Regions from separate parts of the Mesorhizobium sp. M6A.T.Cr.TU.014.01.1.1 genome, predicted to be linked through region 2. Evidence: predicted binding sites of a transcription regulator. Region 2 holds the regulator's gene; the other holds the start of a gene.
What was found. Region 2 encodes PhoB, which activates phosphate uptake and scavenging genes when phosphate is short. Its sites were predicted from a motif close to TGTCATNNANCTGTCAT; they were not measured.
Positions count from the first base shown of each region.

Region 1: a site for PhoB is predicted at 2,565-2,581, ahead of EN885_RS31015 (RNA degradosome polyphosphate kinase). Genes of this name have one in related genera too.

Region 1 covers NZ_RZPG01000041.1:22,537-26,402, forward strand. Annotated here, with positions in the region: gene ppx (exopolyphosphatase) at 1-200, opposite strand, end outside; gene EN885_RS31015 (RNA degradosome polyphosphate kinase) at 200-2,401, opposite strand; gene EN885_RS31020 (zinc-finger domain-containing protein) at 2,721-2,966, shown strand; gene EN885_RS31025 (FAD-dependent monooxygenase) at 2,983-3,866, shown strand, end outside.
Region 2 covers NZ_RZPG01000015.1:28,711-32,576, reverse strand. Annotated here, with positions in the region: gene xylF (D-xylose ABC transporter substrate-binding protein) at 1-537, opposite strand, end outside; gene EN885_RS17955 (ROK family protein) at 805-2,052, shown strand; gene phoB (phosphate regulon transcriptional regulator PhoB) at 2,087-2,776, opposite strand; gene phoU (phosphate signaling complex protein PhoU) at 2,793-3,500, opposite strand; gene pstB (phosphate ABC transporter ATP-binding protein PstB) at 3,536-3,866, opposite strand, start outside.

The DNA.
Region 1 (3,866 bases), on a different contig from region 2:
GAGCGCGTCACCGCCTCGGGGTCCAGCTTTCCGGTCGACACGATGCCGCGACCGAGGCCAGCCAGCATCTTTTCGTTGAACAGCGTGGTCGGCGAGCGCGCCAGCCCCTCATAGACGACAAGACGGATCGAGTTCGACCCGATGTCGATGATGGACAGCGGTCGGCGGTCCTGAAGCCGGCCCTGGGACGTTGAAATCATCAGCCGGTCGCTGCGCCGTTTTTCTTGCGGCGCTTGAACTGCGCGATGCGCTTGGGCGCATGCGATTTCAGCGCATCACCCCGTCCGGAAAGGCTCGGATTGGTCATGAAATATTCCTGCGCGTTGAACGGTTCCTCGCCCTCCTCAAGCACGGCGCGCCGGGAGGTTCCGTCAGCCAATACGTCGAAACTTTGCTGGTTGTCCATGATGTTGCCCAGCATGATCTGGCCGAGGACTTGTTCATGCACCGTTGGATTGGTGATCGGCACCATGGTTTCAACACGACGGTCAAGATTGCGCGGCATCAAATCGGCCGATGAGATGTAGACGACCGCCCCGTCCGACGGCAGTCCATGGCCGTTGCCGAAACAATAGATGCGGCTGTGTTCGAGGAAGCGGCCGACGATCGACTTGACCCTTATGTTTTCCGACAGGCCCGGCACCTGAGGCCTCAGGCAGCAGATGCCGCGCACGACTAGATCGATCTCGACGCCAGCGCGGCTGGCGTCATAGAGCGCGTCGATGACGATCGGGTCGACCAGCGAATTCATCTTCATCCAGATGCGGGCCGGCCTGCCCTCCAGCGCATGGGCAATCTCGGCCGAAATGTGCTTGAGGATGCGCTTGCGCAGCGTGAAGGGCGAGATGGCCAGCCGCATCTCCTCGGTCGGCTCGGCGTAGCCGGTGATGAAGTTGAACAGCTGGGCGACATCGCGGGCGATCGTCGGATCGGTGGTGAAGAAGGACAAGTCGGTGTAGATGCGCGCGGTGACCGGGTGGTAGTTGCCGGTGCCGAGATGCACGTAGTTGCGCAGCTTGCCGTCCTCGCGCCGCACCACCAGCGACATTTTTGCGTGGGTCTTCAGCTCGAGGAAGCCGAACACGACCTGAACGCCGGCGCGCTCGAGATCGCGGGCCCAGCGGATGTTGGCTTCCTCGTCGAAACGCGCCTTGAGCTCGACCAGCGCCGTCACCGACTTGCCGGCCTCGGCCGCGTCGACCAAGGCGCGCACGATCGGGCTGTCGTTCGAGGTGCGATAGAGCGTCTGCTTGATCGCCACCACTTCCGGATCGGCCATCGCCTGGCGCAGGAACTGCACCACCACATCGAAGGATTCGTAGGGGTGGTGAACGATGATGTCCTTCTCGCGTATAGCAGCGAAACAGTCACCGCCATGCTCGCGGATGCGCTCGGGAAAGCGCGGATTATAGGGCGTGAACTTGAGATCGTCGCGGGCGATGGCGACGATCTCGGAAATCTGGCTGAGCGCCAGCGGACCGGTGAGCACGCTGATGCGGCTCGACGAGACGCCAAGCTCGCCGGCGACGAACTCGCGCAGCTCGGCCGGCATCAGCTTGTCGAATTCGATGCGGATGACCGAGCCGCGGCGGCGGCGCTTCAGCGCCGTCTCGAACAGGCGCACGAGATCCTCGGACTCCTCCTCGACCTCGATGTCACTGTCGCGGATGATGCGGAACGTGCCGGAGCCCTTGACTTCGTAGCCGGGGAACAGCTTGCCGATATAGAGGCCGACCGCCTCTTCCAGTGGAATGAAGCGGACATGACGCTTGCGGTCAGGCAAGCGGATGAAGCGCTTCAGCGCCACCGGCAGACGCAACAGCGCACTCATCTCCTCGCCATTCCTGCGATGGCGCAGTTGCAGGGCCATCGAGAAGCCGAGATTGGGAATGAACGGGAACGGATGCGCCGGATCGATCGAAAGCGGTGTGAGCACCGGGAAGACCTGCTCCTGGAAATGATCCTCGAGCCAGGTCTTCTCGTCCTTGGTCAGCGCATCGCGGCTGATGCTCTCGATGCCTTCCTTGTCGAGCAGCAGCATCAGCGCGGAAAGGCTATTCTGCTGATCCTCCTGCAGACGCTCGACCTCGCGCAGCAGCTGTTCCAGCTGTTGTTCGGGGGTGCGGCCGTCCGGGCTCTTCAGCGTGATGCCTTCGCGAACCTGGCCGGCGAGACCGGCGACGCGGACCATGAAGAACTCGTCGAGATTGGCGGCCGATATCGACAGGAAGCGGACACGCTCGAGCAGCGGATGATTGGCGTTCAGCGACTCCTCAAGGACGCGGCGGTTGAATTGCAGCCAGGAAAACTCGCGGTTGACAAAGCGGTCCGGGTTGCCGCCCTCTGGGCTCGCCACCTCGACAGTGGTGAATTCGCTCTGCACCGGCTTTAGTTCGTTCATGGTTCCTGCTCGTTTCGCACCCGCTGCCCAGAGCGTCACGCGTCGTTCCGGATGCGCAAAGGACGCTCTACCACTTTTAAGCTACGCATGATCCCCAGCGAAACCGAATTCGATTTTCGCGGCCATGCCTTAACCGGCTTAGCTTATCCTGTGACAGGCTTTTACGACAGTTTGATTTCATCGATCTTGCAAAGAGACAGCTTATGATCCAGATGCAATCCAGGTACAGCGCAGCGCGTCCTTTGGACGCGCAAAGGACGCGGTAGAATTTTGATTTTGCGCATGATCCGAGGTCATGCGGCAAATTTAGGAGACGACGATGGCAGCCGGTTCCATTCCCCATTTCCAGAACGATGCGGGCTATGCGGCGATCGACATCGGCGTCAAGGAATTCATGTGCACCGGCGCCAACCCGCCTTTCGACCATCCGCATGTGTTTCTCGACATGGGCGACGACAATGAAAAGGTCTGCCCCTATTGCTCGACGCTTTATCGCTATTCGCCAAAGCTGAAGGCGACGGAAACGCAGCCTGCGGGATGCCTGTATATCGACCAGGCCGCCTGACGCGCACGTCATCCCTATGGACGACACGCGGTCCGGGCAGGTCGTCATCGTCGGAGCCGGCGTCGCCGGACTGACTGCGGCGCTGGCATTTTCCGAGCGCGGCTATCTGGTGCGGCTGTTTGAGCAGGCGCCGCGCCTCGAAGCGGCCGGCGCCGGCATCCAGCTCTCACCCAACGCGACGCGCATCCTTCGCCAGCTCGGCGTGCTCGACCGGCTGTTGCCGGCGGCGGTGCGGCCGGAGGCGGTCGTGCTCAAGGACGCCGCCACGCTGCGCGAGCTGGCGCGGGTGCCGCTTGGCGAAGCAGCCGAAAGGCGCTGGCAGGCGCCCTATCTCGTCGCTCATCGGGCTGATCTGCAAGAGGCGCTGATGGCGCGCCTTGCCGAACAGCCGGACATCAGTCTCGTCACCGGAGCGCGCGTCGGCGGCGTCGCGGCAGGACCACACCATACCACGGCAACAGTCGAGATTGCCGGCAAGACCATCGAAGCCGACGGCTTTCTGCTGATCGGTGCCGACGGCGTCTGGTCGGCGATCCGTGCTTTTGGCGGATTTGCCGCCCAAAGCCGGTTTTCGGGCGAGCTTGCCTGGCGCGCGACGGTCAGCGCAGACAGTGTCGCGGGAGAAGCCGTTGCGGCGGTTGGCGCCGCCAATTGCGTGACCGCCTTCCTGCATCCCGGCTTCCACCTCGTCGCCTATCCGGTCAGCAATGGCGCGGCGTTCAATCTGGCCGCCTTCACCAGGGGCGAGATCATCGCCGAGGGCTGGTCGGGCCACGCCGACCCCGAAATCCTCGTCGGCGCCATGCGTGGCACGGCGGCAGCACTGGCCCGGCTTGCCGAGGATGCCGGCCTGTGGACGGCATGGCCGATCCATACTGTCGACCAGGCACAGCCATGGAC
Region 2 (3,866 bases):
GCCGCTCTCGATGGCATCCTTGAGCACTTCCATGGAGCCGGCGAACAGGAAATCGGCATTCGGATCGGCGCCCGAGCCCTTGATGAAGACGTAGTTGCCTTCCGGCGCGACCTTGAACACTTCGCGGGCCTGCATGCGGCCGACTTCCTGGTTGTCGAAGGTCAGATAGAACACGTCCTTGTTCTCGATCAACCGGTCATAGCCGACGACCGGAATGCCTTCGTCCAGCGCCTTTTGCACCGCCGGCCCGATGGCCGACGCATCTTGCGCAAGGATGATGAGCGCGTTGGCGCCCTGCGAGATCAGGCTCTCGACATCGGTCAGCTGCTTGCCGGGATTGGACTGCGCATCGGCGGAAATATACTTGTCGCCGGCGGCCTCGATCGCTGTCTTCATGGCGGCTTCGTCGGTCTTCCAGCGCTCTTCCTGGAAGTTCGACCACGAAACGCCAATGACCTTGTCCTTCGCCTGTGCGACCGACGCGAGCGTCAGCGACATGGCGACCCCCGCCAGGATGGCGGCTGCGAATCTCTTCATGATAGTCCTCCCTGCGCCGCGATACGGCGCGACCAAACTGGCCCGAAGGCCGGCACAAAGGCTCTATTTTTTCGAGCCTCGAAAAAATACTGGTCCAACGCCGAAGCGCTGTCAACATCAATTCTGATGGATTTTGATGTCCCTGCCGACTTTTTTCGAGCCCCGGAATAAACAATGACAGGGCCTTCTGCTTCTGCCAGTATTTGTCGGACGCTACCGACGGCTTCCGGTTCATGAGCGGCCGCGGCAAGAGGGAGGAAGCAAAGGATGTCGGTTGGAATCCGTCATGACGATTTGCGTCGGCGCAACCGGGCGATGGTGATTTCGGCCGTACGCCGGGCAGGCCAGCCGTCGCGAACCGAGATCGCCGCGACCACCGGCCTCAGCCATTCGACCATATCGGCGATCTCTTCCGACCTCATCCAGGAAGGCATCCTGACCGAGAGCAAAGCGAGCGAGACCGTTTCGCTGAAACGCGGCCGGCCGCAGGTCGGCCTTAGCCTCAATCCGGAAGCGGCAGCGGTGTTGGCCGTCGTGTTGTCGCTGAATTTCCTTTCGGTCGCCGTCATCGATTATGCCGGACAAGTGGTCGCCGAGGAACAGCGCCGGCTGGACACGCTGACCATGTCGCGCGACGAGCTGATCGACGAATGTGTCGCCATCGTCCGGCGCCGGCTCGAAGATCCCGATCTCGATGTCCAAAGCGTCGCCCGCATCGCGCTGGCGATCCAGGGCATCACCGATTCCCATGCGCGCGCCATGTTGTGGTCGCCGATCACGCCGCAGACGAACATTGCCTTCGCCGACATTCTGGAACGTGAGTTCGGCATCCCGGCCATCATGGAGAACGACTGCAACATGATGGCCGTGGCGCTGCGCTGGCGCGACCCGGATCGCTACCGCGACGATTTCATCGCCATCCTGCTCTCCCACGGCATCGGCATGGGGCTGGTGCTGAAGGGCGAACTGTTCACCGGCACCCATTCCTCAGGCGGCGAATTCGGCCACATGATCCACCGGCCGGGCGGCGCGCTTTGCCGCTGCGGGCGGCGCGGCTGCGTCGAGGCCTATGCCGGCAACTACGCCATCTGGCGCAATGCAAGGCAGTTGAGCGAGAACGCCGAGCCGGTCGCCGATGTCAGCGACGCCGAGATGCGGGCACTGGCGGCCCGGGCGCGCCAGACGGACGGACCCGAGCGCGAAGCCTACCGCAAGGCCGGCGAAGCGCTCGGCTTCGGGCTCGGCAGCCTGTTCGCGTTGATCGATCCGGCGCCGGTCGCCATGGTCGGCGCCAGCGCTGCCGCCTTCGACCTGATCGAGCCGGCCCTGCGCGAGGCCATCGCTCAGACCGCCGGCGGTCAGCATTCGGGTTCGATTTCCTTCGACACTGAGCCGAACGAGCTGCCGCTGATCCGCGAAGGCTGCGCCATGCGAGCGCTGAGCTTCGTCGACCAGGAGATTTTCGCGCCGGGCGCGCAAGGGAAGTCCGGCACGGCCAGGAAGCACGTGGCCTGAATGGAAGAACGCAGCTTGAATTTAGGCAGTCTGTTCAGTCTTCCCTGATCGCATAGCCCGCGCCGCGGATGGTGCGGATGACATCGGGCATGCGGCCATTGTTGACCGCCTTGCGCAGCCGGCCGACATGGACGTCCACCGTGCGCTCGTCGATGTAGATCGTCTCGCCCCAGACATTGTCGAGCAACTGGCTGCGCGAGAACACCCGACCCGGGTGCCGCATCATGAATTCGAGCAGCCGGAATTCGGTCGGCCCGAGCCGGATCTCGCTCTTCTTGCGATAGACCCTGTGCGATTCGCGATCGAGCATGATGTCACCGACCTTCAGCACGCTGGACAGCACTTCGGGCTTGGCGCGGCGCAGCAGCGCCTTGACCCTGGCCATGAATTCCGGTGTCGAGAACGGCTTGACCAGATAGTCGTCGGCCCCGGTCGAGAGGCCGCGCACCCGGTCGCTTTCCTCGCCGCGCGCGGTCAGCATGATGATCGGCAGCCGCTCGGTTTCGGGACGCACCCGAAGGCGACGGCAAAGCTCGATGCCCGAAACCGCCGGCACCATCCAGTCGAGCACCAGAAGATCGGGCACGTTTTCCTGAAGCCGGATTTCGGCCTCGTCGCCGCGCGTCACCACCTCGACCTGATAGCCTTCGGATTCCAGATTGTAGCGAAGGAGGACGCCCAGCGGCTCTTCGTCCTCCACCACCATGATGCGCGGCGCGATCATCGGCCGGTTACCCCTGTCATGTCGCCGACGCCGGCATCGTCGTTTCGTCGAGCTTCGGCCGATCCGCCGGCAATTGCTGCCCGGTCACGACATAGTAGGCGTTTTCGGCGATGTTGGTGACATGATCGCCGATACGCTCGAGATTCTTGGCGCAGAACAGAAGATGCGTGCAGGCGGTGATGTTGCGCGGATCCTCCATCATGTAGGTCAGGAGTTCGCGAAAAACCGCCGTGTATTTCACGTCGATCTTCTCGTCGGCGGCGCGCAGCTCTTTCAACGCGCCGGCGTTGCGCGACACATAGTGCTCGACCACGCCGCGGAGCTGCTCGAGAACGAGATCCGCCATCGCGTCGATACCGTGCGAGAGATTACGCGGCGTGGCGCTCTGCCCGACGGCGCTGACCCGCTTGGCTATGTTCTTGGCCAGGTCGCCGATGCGCTCGAGATCGCCGGCCATCCGGATTGCGCCAACCACGGCGCGCAGATCTTGCGCCATCGGCTGCCGCTTGGCGATCAGCGTGATCGCGCTGTCGTCGAGTTCGCGCTGCCGCGCATCCATGATGGCGTCATCCGAGACGACGCGCTGCGCCATCGCATTATCTGACGCGAGCAACGCGCGGATCGAGGCTGCGACCATCGCGGCGGCAAGCTCGTCCATGTCGCGGATCAGCCTGTCGATGTGCTCCAGTTCCTCGTCGAAAGATGCGACGGTATGTTCACCCATGATACTGTCCTCGTGCTCGAAATTCGCCGGACCGCTTAGCCGAACCGGCCGGTGATGTAGTCCTGGGTGCGCTTGTCGTCGGGGTTGGTGAACATCTTGTCGGTCGCGCCCTCCTCGACCAGATAGCCGAGATGGAACATCGCCGTGCGCTGCGACACGCGCGCTGCCTGCTGCATCGAATGGGTGACGATGACGATCGTGTAGTTCTGGCGCAGTTCGTCAATCAGTTCCTCGACACGGGCGGTGGCGATCGGATCGAGCGCAGAACACGGCTCGTCCATCAGGATCACTTCCGGTGACACAGCGATGGCGCGCGCAATGCACAGGCGCTGCTGCTGGCCACCGGAAAGGCCAGTGCCCGACTCG